Linked DNA regions of Methanococcus voltae. The main gene of each other region encodes a partner of the protein of the gene in region 2 in a complex. Links are inferred from orthologs where the notes say so. Each region holds a gene or a part of one and is shown on either strand. Other genes may lie near its edges.

Region 1 (2,855 bases), on a different replicon or contig from region 2:
ATATTTGATATTTCAAACGATAAAATAATAATTGTTAATCCTGAAACTTGCGTATGGTGTAAGGTTTGTACAGATGTTTGCCCAAATAACTGTATACTTTTGGATTTAGAATCTGAGTAAAAAAAATAATATTTATATTTTATTTATATTATATTATAATATATTATAATATATTATACTATATTATATTTCAATTACATTATTTTAAAATCTTGTAATGTTTGGATTTTTTAAAATTCTCTCAACATTCCAAAGTTCATTTAAAATTTTAGAAGTTAACGAAGTTTTTATAATTGGTACTTTAAATCCTATTGCTAAATGAGCAAAAGATGTATTTTCTGAATCTATCATTGGCGTTATACCTGCATTTGTCATATAACTTACCAAATACTTCATTTCAGTTAAAGAACCTGTTGTGTATGGATTTATTTTCGAAATATCGGCTTCTTCGTCCATATTCTCAGTACATAATAATCCATCAAAATCAACAATTTCATTTGTTTCCAAATAGTCCAAACTTTCTATCCGTTGGTCATAACTCGTTATTTTTGCACCCATTAAAATATCTAAGTCTTCATCTTCTGCAATATTTGATATAATTTCCGAAAAATCGTCTATATTGTCAAAAACAGACTTACAAAGGAATTCACCTTCCATATTTCTGGATTGATATTTTGGGTATATATTGTCAATGATAAACTCGTACGTATGTATCATTTCCCCGATTGATTCAGCCATTGGAAATACAATTAATTGATTACCTTTTTTATCCGCTAAAATAGGACAACTTACTACAGGTAAATCAGCCGATAAAATACCGCCTATATGTTTAAACATTGGTATATTGATACTATTTGATGCAGCCCTTGCGACACTAACTGATGCACTCATTGTAATCATAGGATTGTCAACGTTTGTGTCGCAGATTATTGCATCGATAAAATCTTGGTCGTATGCAGGATATCCTATTATTTCGGGAGCTATCACATTTTCGATATCTGAAATTACATATTCTGGATTATCCACATCTATAACATCGTATCCTATCCCCTTTTCAGTTATTGTGGATATTTTTACCTGAATTTTGGAATTTTTGAATACTTTCTTTGCAGTTATTCTTTTTATAGCTGTTTCATATTCCAAATAAATCCCCTACTTCGATTTTTAAATTATTGCAATTATTAGTATTGATTAAATAATAAATAATTAGATAGGTTGTTAAAATTAGGCGAATTATTAAATAAATAAAATATTAAATAACTATATTATTTGATAAATAATTAATAAAAATTGAGAAAATTAATAACATTGCAAATTTGCAAATATGACATTTTATGAAAATTTATATATAAATTCCCATATAAAAGTGAATAATCAAATAAAAGAAAAACACTTTTTATCAGACTATTATTCATCTAATTTAATAACTTTAGGTTTTTTGATTGTTAAAGGTACAGCACCTTTGCTTACCTCTTCAATTGCTAAATCTAAAGATGAACTACTGTCAGAATCTACAGTAGTTGGTGCTCCGCCTGAAATTTGCAAGGCTCTTGAACCTATTAATCTCGCTTTTTCAAATTTTGTATAGCTCAAAAAATCACCCGCACGAACTTTTAACATTTTTGATTATAGAATTATGGATTTTGATTAATGGATTATTAATATTTTATTTATATTCCATTACATCGTCAAATAAATCCTTGTCGTTATGTAATCTATGGGATGCAAACATCCTTCTGCAACAATATTTTGTAATATCTAAATCGTCTAAAATCTCGTCTGATTTTTCCCCATTTGTAAGTCTTTCATGGTATTCTCCATACACTTCTGAAACAACTGTCCCACAAGAAAAGCATCTAACCGGAAACATCATATGTTATCACCTTTTTACCGGTAAAAGTGTTTAAAATTATAATATTCGTAATTACAGTATTGAATTATTTGTATTTCATTTTTAGGATAAATATGTTTTATACCATCAAATATTTAAAATTATTTAAAACTTAAAATTAAATCTGATAAAAAACTTAAAAACTTAAAAACTATACGGTTAATACTCAATAAATTTGTAATAGTAATAATAAAATCTAAAACTTAAAAATCAATAATTATTTCAATTATTTAATTTAGTATATAATATTTACATATTAACATACTTAATATATACTCAATTTTAAAAGTAAAATCTAAAAGATAAATAGTAAATAATTTATCTGTATGATTTTTGTCTTTTAGCTCTTGGACCTTTTGAAGACTTACTTGGTTTGTGCGGTTCAGTTCTTCTTGCATCACTAACTAACATTGTTCTGTCGTAAGCTAAGTACTTATCTTTTAATTCGAGGTTTCCTACGAATTCTACGATTGCTTTACCTAAAGCAGTTCTTACTGCTTCTGCTTGACCAACAGCACCGCCACCTTTAACGTCGATGTCGATGTTAATGTTGTTTAATTCTTCACCAGCTAAAATTACAGGCTCCATTAACTTCATTTTTAAGTATTTTGAGTCTATTAATTCTATAGGCTTTTTGTTAATTCTAATTCTTCCGTTTCCTTCTTTAGCAGTAGCTCTTGCAACTGCAGTTCTTCTTTTTCCTACTGTATTGATAACTTTCACGCTAAATCACCTCTAAATTAAAATTTAGCACCTAAGAAGCTACTTAATTCTCCCAAAGTTACGTACTTGTTTGTTTTTGGTATTGAACCTAAAACAATGTCTGCTTCAACACCTGCAGGAGCTCCTACTTCAACTTTAATTTTTTTGAATGCTTCTACTCCTCTTGGCTTTTTGTAAGGGAGCATGCCTCTGATAATTCTTCTTAATATATCTTCTGGCCTTCTTGGGAATTTTGGACCCA
Region 2 (8,927 bases):
AGTTTTCCAAACAAAATACGATGCACACTTAATAACAGGTTCAGGAACTGCAGCAATGGATATGGCAATTTCAAACACCGTGGACAAAGGGGATAAAGTACTAAATATAGTAAATGGAAACTTTGGAGACAGGTTTTACAAAATTGCAAATACCTACAAAGCAAACACAATGTTGCTCGACAATGAATGGGGCGATATGGCAGACGTTGAGAAAGTTAAAGAAACACTCGAAGAAAACCCTGATACAAAAGTAGTTACAATCGTTCACAACGAGACATCAACCGGTGTAAAGAACCCTATTGAAGAAATCGGTAAAGTTGTAAAAGACCACGATGCAATTTACATCGTAGATACAGTTTCATCATTAGGTGGCGACTATGTGGACGTTGATAAATTTAACATTGACATTTGTGTGACTGGTTCCCAAAAATGTATCGCTGCACCCCCAGGAATGGCGGCTATTTCAGTAAATGATAAAGCTTGGGAAGTTATAAACAAAACGGAAACTAAATCATTCTATTTAGACATTAAAGCTTACCAGAAAAAATGGGAAAGTAGTAAAGAAACACCTTACACTCCATCTGTATCAATGACCTATGCAATGAACAAGGCATTAGAAATCGTACTCGATGAAGGTTTAGAAACCAGATTCAAAAGACACGATAAATTTGCAGAAGCTACAAGAGCAGGTTTAGAAGCAATGGGTATTGAATTGTTCGCAAAAGAAAGAGCAAGGTCAGTAACAGTTACATCTGCTTTATACCCTGAAGGAATAAGTGATAAAGATTTCAGAGGAACTTTAAACAACGATTACGATGTTTTAGTTGCAGGAGGTCAAGCTCACTTAAAAGGTAAAATCTTCAGAGTAGGGCATATGGGTAGCGTAAAAGAGCACCATATATTAGGTACTTTAGCATTAATAGAAGCAGGTCTTAAAAAACTTGGATATGACGCAGGTTGTGGCGTTGATGTAGCTAAGGATTACTTATTATAATTTTTAAATATGCTGTAATAAAATATAATATAAAAAATAATATTTAATTAAATTAATTAAATTTAGTTATTTTAATTATTTATTTTAATTATTTATTTTTAATCCTTTTTTAATCCTTAAATTAATTCCACAAAGTTTTCAATCATTTTTAAACCAGATTTACCACTTTTTTCAGGGTGGAACTGTGTAGCATAAATATCGTCTTTATTAACGGCACAGGTAAATTCTGTACCATAATCGCAAGTTCCTGCGATTATTTTTTCATCAAAAGTTTTTACATAATAGGAGTGGACAAAATAGAAGTAATCATTATCTTTTATCCCTTCAAATAATGGTATATCCAAAACCTGTTTAACGTTATTCCAACCCATATGTGGTATTTTAGGAGCATTTACAAATTTAACAACTTCTCCGTTGAATACACCTAAACCTTCGCCTTTACTTTCCTCACTTTTTTCAAAAAGTAATTGCATACCCACGCAAACACCTAAAAATGGTACTTTACCAATATTTTGGACAATTAATTCTTTTAAATTTGTACAATCCGTGTTTAATTTATCGCAGACTTTTTCATCAAATTTTACGGCTTCTATATTTTTTACGGAGTCTCCAAAGTTTCCAACGCCCGGTAAAACAAGTTTATCCGCTGATAAAATTACTTCGGGGTTATTTGTAAGTTTAACGTCTTTTTCGTAAATTGAAAACGCTTTTTCGATACTTCTTAAGTTTCCGGCATTGTAATCAATAATTGCAATCATAATTTCACACGCTCTATGTATAATGTTTGATAATGTTTAATTTAATGGTAATTCCAATAAAATGACATATATTCTAATTTACATAAAAATACGTAATTATACTATATATACATATTTTAATATTAATTTGCCAAATTAAAATATCAAGAACTATGTATATTTTTGTAAAAATTATATATGACTAAAAGAGTATATCTCAATGGATTATAACAATACATAACAATAAAATAAAAAATTAATAAAAAATTATGTTAAATAAGTTAATAAAATTCTTCTTCAAGTTCTTTTAACGTTGTTAATATTTTATTAAATGCTGTGTAAGCATCATCAATTTTCTTTAAACCGGTTATTACAACCTTACCGCTACCAAATATTAACACTACAACTTTAGGGTCGCTTAATATGTAAACTAAACCAGGGAACTGCTCTGGTTCATATTCTGTACATTCCAATGTGGAAATATCGTCTAAGTTAGGTTCCATACCTAATTCGGTTGTGGCAACCATATTTTGAATGCTAACTTCAGGATTATCAATTATTTCCATACCAGCTTCTTTAAGTTCTGCAATTATCTTTTTAATTGCTATTTCAGCGTCTGATTTACTTTTAGCACCAGTACAGTTTAATTTACCACTTCTAAATATCAACAATGCAACTTTAGGGTCGCTTAATCTACACACTAAACCAGGAAACTGCTCTGGTTCATATTCTGCGTTGTCTAAAACATCTGCAGCATATTCTAAGTCTATATCTGTTCCTATTTGTGTAGAAACTACCACGTTAACAATCTTTATTTCAGGCTCCATATCTCTCACCTATATTACGTATAATATAAGTTTTATTTATATAGTATATAAATGTATTTATATACTTTTATAAAAATGTTATAATTAAATGTTTCAAAATTCTAACAATTTAAAAATTAATGATAAAAATAATAGTACCAATATTGATAAGGATAATAATACCTAAATATATTTAGATATATCAATTATATGGGTTATAAAAAATAATTCTTATGATTAGTATCATTTCTAATTAATTTGTCAAAATATAACTTGTAAAAAAGCGTTGATTAAATAATTTCTAATTAAATTTTAATAATATATATTGTTAAAAGAAATAAAAATATTCGGATATAATTTAATTATCCGAATAAAGCACCTAAACCAGCTGCTGCTGCAGCACCGGTGTCTTCTTTTTTCTCTTCTTTTTTCTCTTCTGCTGGAGCTTCAGCTGCTGGAGCTGCTGCTGCAACTGCTACTGGAGCTGCTGCTGCTTTTGCGATAGCTTCTGCAATGTCTACTCCTTCTAAAGCAGCAACTAATGCTTTAACTCTTGCATCGTCTGCTTCGATACCAGCTGCGGTTAAAACTGCTTTAACTGCATCTTCTGTAATTTCTTTATCTGCTGAGTTTAATAATAAAGCTGCGTATATGTATTCCATAAAGTACACCTCAAATACTAATAATTTACTTCTTTTTGTGTTTTTATAATTATTAGTTTTCAGATAATCTATTAAAGTATATATAATTTTTCAATACATACTTAGATTTTTTAAATCGTTATTGTTTCCTTTATTAAATTCTATAATTAATTATATTAAATTATATGCTTAGTACAATTTTAATACATTAATTTATTTACTTAATTAAATTAAGTAAGTTAAATAAAAGCTAAGGATTTAGAATAATAAACCCATACCTACTGATGCAGGAGCTTCTTCTTTTTTCTCTTCTTCCGCAGGAGCTTCTTCAGCTGCTGGAGCTTCAGATACTGCTTCTGAACCACTTACCATTGATTGTAATTCCTCATCTAAAGCATCATCACCAGCTAATTTAGCAACTGCTAACATTTGAGCGTTAGCTTTTCCTATAATAGCGTCTGAGGTTTCTGATGTTAAGAATGCACTTTCAACTGATACAGCCTTAGCATTGGAGAATGCTTTTTGAACGATTGTTTCAATTGTTTCTGCAGTAGGAATTGCTGCATTAACTGATAAGTTAAATGCACCTGTGTAAGCATTTTGTAATTTAGCGAGGAATTCATCCTCATCAATTTTTAACACACTGGAGTCGTAAATGATTCCATCTTCATAAACGCCCAATACGTTTAAACCTACTTCCATAGGTTTAATATCTAATTTTGATAATACCACAGCTAATTTAGCGGATACTACATCTCCTTCTTTAGCAACAATTGTATCTTCTTTGATTCCAATTTTACCTTTCTCGATTGCAGCAGGTAAACCTACAGCTTTCAATTCACTTAAAAATGGTCCAGGTGGCATACCTGTTGAACCAGCTTTAATTTCAATATCACAAGGTGCAGTAGCGCCAGCTTTAATTGGTGCAGGGCTTTTGCTCTCGTTAAGAGTCTTGTAAAGTTTGAATGGGTTCATTTCGGTTGCAATGATTGCAGCACCTTTTTCCAAACAATCTACTAATTTTGTAAATGAAGGATTATTTGTTTCCTCAGCGACTTCTTCAATCGCTCTTTTCATCAATGTATTTCTTGACATTCTCAAAGTCATTAAGTCTCTGATGTTGTCTCTAATTTCTTGAAGTTGAACTGAAGGAACTTCCATCATGTCAATAATTGCAACTACGTTACCACTTTTAAGTAAGTCTTTCAATGCGTTAACTTCATCTACTTTCCAAGAGGCAATCTTATGTTCTGATTTTACTTCGCTCATAATCTCAACCCCTCTACTTTTCTATCGGTGCTGAAGCACCCATGGTAAGTTTTGTAAATGCACTTTTAACGTGGTAAAGTCCTTTTTCATACTTCCTAGCAACAGTATTTAATACTGTTTCGATGTTTGCTGCAAGTTCTTCATCACTCATTGATTCTTTACCTACGTAAACCTGGAAAAATGCTTTATCTCTTGTGTTGATGCTAATAGTTTTACCAAATCTTTCAACTAATGGTTTAAGATTTGCATTAGCAGGAACAGGTTGAGGCATTTTACCTCTTGGACCTAAAACGGCACCCAAGGATTTACCTACAATAGGCATCATATCTGCTTGTGCAATAAAGAACTGGTTTGCGTTAGCTAATTTCTTAGCTTGTTTTTTATTTTTTCCTAATTCTTCTAATTCTTCCTGTCTAATTACAGTGAGGCCCATGCTTTCAGCTTGAGCTGCTAAATCTCCCTTAGCAATCACAGCGATGTTGATTTCTTTTCCTAAACCACTTGGGAGTACGATTTGTTGTTTCATCCTGTTTTCAGGTCTTGACAAATCAAGCTCTTTGAGGTTTATGATAAGGTCAACAGACTGTGTGAAGTTTCGCGGCTTTGCTGAATTTCGAGCCTCCTTCACTGCGTTTAATATGTTTACACTATCCATTGTGTAGCCTCCTGTAATTGTCATATGACTTTTCAGTCTTAACATGGAGCAAACATAATATTGATTAACTATTATATAAATATTACTACCTTAAATATATATTTTAAAAATTTAAAAAATAATGATATTATTAAAAATGTTAAGATTATTAAAAATATGTTATCTAAAAAATAAAAATTTAATGTATTATTATGTATTTTTAGGGAATTATTTGAGTTATGGGACAATATAACCTCTATTAATTTTATTTGCGGTGTTATAAGCTTCACAGACTGCATATAACCAAACAATTGGTAACATAATAAACCCAATTAATATGGCTATGGCAAAGAATGATATAACGAATAATACTATAATAATAATTCCTTTTATTATTTCACCATTGTATATTTGACCTAAACCCGGTATAAAAAAGGATAATATTGCAGCAAGCGCTGGACTTTTAATATATCTGTTAAAACCTGCAGGATAGCCCATATTAGTATTTTTATTAATATTTGAACTAATATTTGTATTTTTGGCTTCTGATTCACTATCGCTCTCACTCTCACTCTGGGAATCAGACGCACTTGTAACATTCGTATCATTATTATTTTCATTGTTAATAGTTATTGAAGGAACATTATATGAATTTTTTAAGTCCTGGAGTGTGTCAGAACAAAATTTATTGCATTGAGGACACACATCTTCGTCGTTTTCTAATTTGAAACCACAATGTTGACAATACTTTATTTCTGCCATTATTTCACCGTAAAACAATATAATCTACCACATAATAATATAAGTTAAATTTTTAGGTATGTGGCGTTATTTAATATTTTTTATTATTATAATATTTATAAAGATATATCTAATTTATTTATATCCTAAATTATACTACTTTATTCAATAAATATATTACTATTTATTTTAACGTTTAAATCTAAAAAATAAAAATATTTATTTAAAATATTTAATCTTATAAATGTATTAAAAATTGAAAAAAATAAATATGGAGTATTTAATTTAAATAATGCCTTATTCAATTTCATCCCATGAGATATATTCGTATTTAATATTCAATTTATCCCACGAAATTGGGTCGTATTCGAGTTCGTAGCTGTCGGAACCTTTTGGAATTTCGTATATTAATAAACCGCTGGTTTTACCGCCGTTTCTTAAATCTACACTTTCCAAATGGTTTTCTAAGCTGTATGTATCTGAAGCATATGAATATCCTACGCCATCAACAATTGCATCAAAGTACAATGGGCTTGTTGATATCTCATCATATCCATTATTTTCAATGGAAATATATGTGATAAGGTATGTTTTACCAGATGGGGCTTCTCTTGTGTATTCATAACTTCCAATATTGTAGTTAAATGATTCAGTCACTGTAGCTGCAGTTATGATGTTTACAGAGTCTGAATCTGTATCATCATTTGAAGTAGTAGGTGTTGACTTTTCAGCACCGGTATTTGAACTTGAAGCAGCAGCTTTTTGAGCTTCTTCAATATCTACATCTTCAGGATTGTATATTATATTCAATTTATCCCACGTAATTGGGTTATATTCAATGCTATATGTTGAACTACTATCTTCTGGAATTTCAAATGCTAATGAACCGCTGGTTTTACCACCGTTTCTTAAATTTACACTGTCTAAATCATTTTCTAAGCTATAACTATCAATACTGTAGTCATATTCTACGCCATCAACAATTGCATCAAAGTACAATGGATTTACGCTAATTTCATCATATCCATTGTTATATACTGTAATATCAACAATTAAGTATTTTTTACCATCTGCAGCTTCTTCTTTACCATAACTTCCATCAAAGCTTTTAGTGGAGTATGCTTCATAAAATACTGCGACGTATTCGTCAGGTAGCCCTTCTTCTACGGGTTCCTCAGTTTTAGGTTTTTCATCATCTTTAGTTTCTTCGTTTTCTTTAGGTTCGGTATTATCGTTTGTGCTGGTTTTTTCCACTACTACATCATCAGCACTATCTGATGACGAAGAAGAGACGCAACCGCTACACATTACAACGAGGGATACCATAACACAAAGAAAAATTTTTAATATATTATTATTTTTCATAATATGCCTCCAATTTATACATAATTAGATAATAAAATATTTTATAAATAGGTAGTTATTTAGGATACGAAGGTGCTATTTTATATATGAGTACATTGGTTTGTACGATTTTAAACGTTATTTAGTAATTTTAACAAAAAATTACCCGTATATTTATAAAATAGTTGATTTAATATGTTATTTTTTAAAATAAATAAATTTTTGAATAATTATTTTAAAAATAAAAAAGTAATAATAATAATAATAATAATATTTGATTAATAAAAAATAGATATTTGTAAATTGTATTTTTAGTATTATATATTATATTATTTTTAATTATAAGTCATTTAGTCCTTCATCACATAAAGCTATTAAATCGCTTAAACTTTCTTTTAAAATTTCAACTGCATTGGTTCCCTCTACAGTTTCTAAAACTAAAAGAGGATTTGAAATATATTTACCGCTTTCAGGGTCTAAAACAGGGTGTTCAACATTGTAAGAAGCCATTATAACGTTTTCTTTTGACAATAAAATATCTTTTAGTATATTTGGTAATGAGTGGTCTTCGTTTGTTAATTCAAATTCCAAATAGTTTTCCGCTTGTTTTGTAATTTTAATCATATTTTCACCGATACAGTCAAGTTTTAATTAATTCTAAACTTTTAACTTTTTAAATTTAATAATTTTTAGATATTAGTAATTATATAGTCTATATTTTATTTATATAATTTATTATAATTTATCATACATTACCATAGGTATATTCTTATATTTATATATTTAAATTGACTTCTTTGAATTGCATAGTATATTTTTTACCTTAGTAATATCCATATTAAGCACTATTCTATCATCTTCTTCCCTAAAACATCCTTCTTCGAGACCTAATTCTAATATTTCATCCATTTCCAAGCCTGATATATAAACACCAATTACTATGGCATTTTTAACCGGTTTAGAACCTATTGGGTAATATGACAAATCGACATAGATTTCTTGTAAATCTTTAAGTAAATCATCTAACTCTTGCGCAGTTATTTTTGCAAGCAACTCATTATCTTCTTTAATGTATTCGTGCTTTATTTTGGAATATTTTAATGCATCTATTATTAAATCTTTATTAACTGGTGTTTTTAAATCATTTAATTTATATGTGAACATTCCTTTTTTATTTGCATTGTATTTATTTTTTACATCGGTTATTATTGCTAAAATATCTTTATGGTCTTCTTTTAATTTATTACGGTCATTACCATAAAGCTTTATCATAATACTTGAAATTGAGCCGTCAGTACTTTTTACTTTTGAATCGAAAGAACACTCTAAACTTAATTTAGCAACCTTTTCACATATTTCCACTGTTTCTTCTTCAGAACCACTAACTGATATAACTCTTTTCATAATTCACCTTATATTTGAAAATTTATAAATTCCTAACTTTATAAATTTATAAATTCATAAGTTCGTAATTTCATAATTTTATAACTACATAATAAACTTTACTTATCTTATTACATAACTATTACATACTATATATAAATTATACAAAATTATACAAAATTATAAAAAATTATAAAAAATTACTATAGATTTATATATAGAAGTGGTTAATATATTAAATTCGTAGTATTTAAAATTTTAAGCAATGTTTAAACTTAAATTTTTAGACTTTAAAGTTTTGAGGATTATTTTTTAATAATTAATAGGTAGATATAATGAACGCTGATGAAAAATTTGAACTTATTAAACGAAATACTG
Region 3 (2,996 bases), on a different replicon or contig from region 2:
AGAAGTTAACGAAGTTTTTATAATTGGTACTTTAAATCCTATTGCTAAATGAGCAAAAGATGTATTTTCTGAATCTATCATTGGCGTTATACCTGCATTTGTCATATAACTTACCAAATACTTCATTTCAGTTAAAGAACCTGTTGTGTATGGATTTATTTTCGAAATATCGGCTTCTTCGTCCATATTCTCAGTACATAATAATCCATCAAAATCAACAATTTCATTTGTTTCCAAATAGTCCAAACTTTCTATCCGTTGGTCATAACTCGTTATTTTTGCACCCATTAAAATATCTAAGTCTTCATCTTCTGCAATATTTGATATAATTTCCGAAAAATCGTCTATATTGTCAAAAACAGACTTACAAAGGAATTCACCTTCCATATTTCTGGATTGATATTTTGGGTATATATTGTCAATGATAAACTCGTACGTATGTATCATTTCCCCGATTGATTCAGCCATTGGAAATACAATTAATTGATTACCTTTTTTATCCGCTAAAATAGGACAACTTACTACAGGTAAATCAGCCGATAAAATACCGCCTATATGTTTAAACATTGGTATATTGATACTATTTGATGCAGCCCTTGCGACACTAACTGATGCACTCATTGTAATCATAGGATTGTCAACGTTTGTGTCGCAGATTATTGCATCGATAAAATCTTGGTCGTATGCAGGATATCCTATTATTTCGGGAGCTATCACATTTTCGATATCTGAAATTACATATTCTGGATTATCCACATCTATAACATCGTATCCTATCCCCTTTTCAGTTATTGTGGATATTTTTACCTGAATTTTGGAATTTTTGAATACTTTCTTTGCAGTTATTCTTTTTATAGCTGTTTCATATTCCAAATAAATCCCCTACTTCGATTTTTAAATTATTGCAATTATTAGTATTGATTAAATAATAAATAATTAGATAGGTTGTTAAAATTAGGCGAATTATTAAATAAATAAAATATTAAATAACTATATTATTTGATAAATAATTAATAAAAATTGAGAAAATTAATAACATTGCAAATTTGCAAATATGACATTTTATGAAAATTTATATATAAATTCCCATATAAAAGTGAATAATCAAATAAAAGAAAAACACTTTTTATCAGACTATTATTCATCTAATTTAATAACTTTAGGTTTTTTGATTGTTAAAGGTACAGCACCTTTGCTTACCTCTTCAATTGCTAAATCTAAAGATGAACTACTGTCAGAATCTACAGTAGTTGGTGCTCCGCCTGAAATTTGCAAGGCTCTTGAACCTATTAATCTCGCTTTTTCAAATTTTGTATAGCTCAAAAAATCACCCGCACGAACTTTTAACATTTTTGATTATAGAATTATGGATTTTGATTAATGGATTATTAATATTTTATTTATATTCCATTACATCGTCAAATAAATCCTTGTCGTTATGTAATCTATGGGATGCAAACATCCTTCTGCAACAATATTTTGTAATATCTAAATCGTCTAAAATCTCGTCTGATTTTTCCCCATTTGTAAGTCTTTCATGGTATTCTCCATACACTTCTGAAACAACTGTCCCACAAGAAAAGCATCTAACCGGAAACATCATATGTTATCACCTTTTTACCGGTAAAAGTGTTTAAAATTATAATATTCGTAATTACAGTATTGAATTATTTGTATTTCATTTTTAGGATAAATATGTTTTATACCATCAAATATTTAAAATTATTTAAAACTTAAAATTAAATCTGATAAAAAACTTAAAAACTTAAAAACTATACGGTTAATACTCAATAAATTTGTAATAGTAATAATAAAATCTAAAACTTAAAAATCAATAATTATTTCAATTATTTAATTTAGTATATAATATTTACATATTAACATACTTAATATATACTCAATTTTAAAAGTAAAATCTAAAAGATAAATAGTAAATAATTTATCTGTATGATTTTTGTCTTTTAGCTCTTGGACCTTTTGAAGACTTACTTGGTTTGTGCGGTTCAGTTCTTCTTGCATCACTAACTAACATTGTTCTGTCGTAAGCTAAGTACTTATCTTTTAATTCGAGGTTTCCTACGAATTCTACGATTGCTTTACCTAAAGCAGTTCTTACTGCTTCTGCTTGACCAACAGCACCGCCACCTTTAACGTCGATGTCGATGTTAATGTTGTTTAATTCTTCACCAGCTAAAATTACAGGCTCCATTAACTTCATTTTTAAGTATTTTGAGTCTATTAATTCTATAGGCTTTTTGTTAATTCTAATTCTTCCGTTTCCTTCTTTAGCAGTAGCTCTTGCAACTGCAGTTCTTCTTTTTCCTACTGTATTGATAACTTTCACGCTAAATCACCTCTAAATTAAAATTTAGCACCTAAGAAGCTACTTAATTCTCCCAAAGTTACGTACTTGTTTGTTTTTGGTATTGAACCTAAAACAATGTCTGCTTCAACACCTGCAGGAGCTCCTACTTCAACTTTAATTTTTTTGAATGCTTCTACTCCTCTTGGCTTTTTGTAAGGGAGCATGCCTCTGATAATTCTTCTTAATATATCTTCTGGCCTTCTTGGGAATTTTGGACCCATCTTTTTAGGGTTGGAAATACTTTTTCTGTTTCTCAATTGCACGTATTTTTGGAAAATAAATTCTTTATTACCAGTCATAATTGCTTTTTCAGCGTTGATAATTACAACTTCTTCACCGCTTAATGCAACTTTAGCAACATATGAAGCTAATCTTCCAACTACAGCGTTTTCAGCATTAATAACAACCATGCTTATCCACCTTTCGTGTTTATCGTTCATAAATATGATTATGAGGGCATATAAATGTATACGCCATAATGATAATAATTATCTGATAATTAGATTAATTTTAGCATTTAAATAATTAATAATGAAATAACATAATGAATAATAATATAATAATATAATAATATAATACAATAATTACTATAATAAATTATTATAATATTATACTAATATAATTATCTCAA

The links. Proteins that work in one complex are often made in the same cells at the same time.
Region 1: J3E06_RS03490 (region 2) and J3E06_RS05450 share a complex: the UniProt entries of both Methanocaldococcus jannaschii proteins name them as parts of the RNA polymerase complex. The link is inferred for Methanococcus voltae from one-to-one orthologs.
Region 3: J3E06_RS03490 (region 2) and J3E06_RS05445 share a complex: the UniProt entries of both Methanocaldococcus jannaschii proteins name them as parts of the RNA polymerase complex. The link is inferred for Methanococcus voltae from one-to-one orthologs.

Annotation. Positions count from the first base shown.
Region 1 is NZ_JANUCR010000004.1:20,858-23,712, reverse strand. It holds J3E06_RS05450 (DNA-directed RNA polymerase subunit K), read right to left. Parts: upstream 1,594-2,855; coding sequence 1,408-1,593; downstream 1-1,407. Other genes in the region: J3E06_RS05435 (50S ribosomal protein L13), read right to left, coding at 2,632-2,855; J3E06_RS05440 (30S ribosomal protein S9), read right to left, coding at 2,210-2,614; J3E06_RS05445 (DNA-directed RNA polymerase subunit N), read right to left, coding at 1,667-1,873; J3E06_RS05455 (hypothetical protein), read right to left, coding at 205-1,143; J3E06_RS05460 (4Fe-4S dicluster domain-containing protein), read left to right, coding at 1-120. UniProt on the Methanocaldococcus jannaschii protein: DNA-dependent RNA polymerase (RNAP) catalyzes the transcription of DNA into RNA using the four ribonucleoside triphosphates as substrates.
Region 2 is NZ_JANUCR010000002.1:187,879-196,805, forward strand. Bases 6,149-8,927 are described here. They hold J3E06_RS03490 (DNA-directed RNA polymerase subunit L), read right to left. Parts: upstream 7,791-8,927; coding sequence 7,506-7,790; downstream 6,149-7,505. Other genes in these bases: J3E06_RS03485 (DUF4352 domain-containing protein), read right to left, coding at 6,149-7,187; J3E06_RS03495 (DUF2067 domain-containing protein), read right to left, coding at 7,950-8,570; J3E06_RS03500 (tyrosine--tRNA ligase), read left to right, coding at 8,885-8,927. In the rest of the region: J3E06_RS03450 (pyridoxal-phosphate-dependent aminotransferase family protein), read left to right, coding at 1-994; imidazole glycerol phosphate synthase subunit HisH, read right to left, coding at 1,111-1,752; J3E06_RS03460 (TATA-box-binding protein), read right to left, coding at 2,013-2,558; rpl12p (50S ribosomal protein P1), read right to left, coding at 2,900-3,199; J3E06_RS03470 (50S ribosomal protein L10), read right to left, coding at 3,437-4,447; J3E06_RS03475 (50S ribosomal protein L1), read right to left, coding at 4,461-5,102; J3E06_RS03480 (DUF5683 domain-containing protein), read right to left, coding at 5,319-5,843; more of J3E06_RS03485, read right to left, coding at 6,120-6,148. UniProt on the Methanocaldococcus jannaschii protein: DNA-dependent RNA polymerase (RNAP) catalyzes the transcription of DNA into RNA using the four ribonucleoside triphosphates as substrates.
Region 3 is NZ_JANUCR010000004.1:20,447-23,442, reverse strand. It holds J3E06_RS05445 (DNA-directed RNA polymerase subunit N), read right to left. Parts: upstream 1,604-2,996; coding sequence 1,397-1,603; downstream 1-1,396. Other genes in the region: J3E06_RS05435 (50S ribosomal protein L13), read right to left, coding at 2,362-2,775; J3E06_RS05440 (30S ribosomal protein S9), read right to left, coding at 1,940-2,344; J3E06_RS05450 (DNA-directed RNA polymerase subunit K), read right to left, coding at 1,138-1,323; J3E06_RS05455 (hypothetical protein), read right to left, coding at 1-873. UniProt on the Methanocaldococcus jannaschii protein: DNA-dependent RNA polymerase (RNAP) catalyzes the transcription of DNA into RNA using the four ribonucleoside triphosphates as substrates.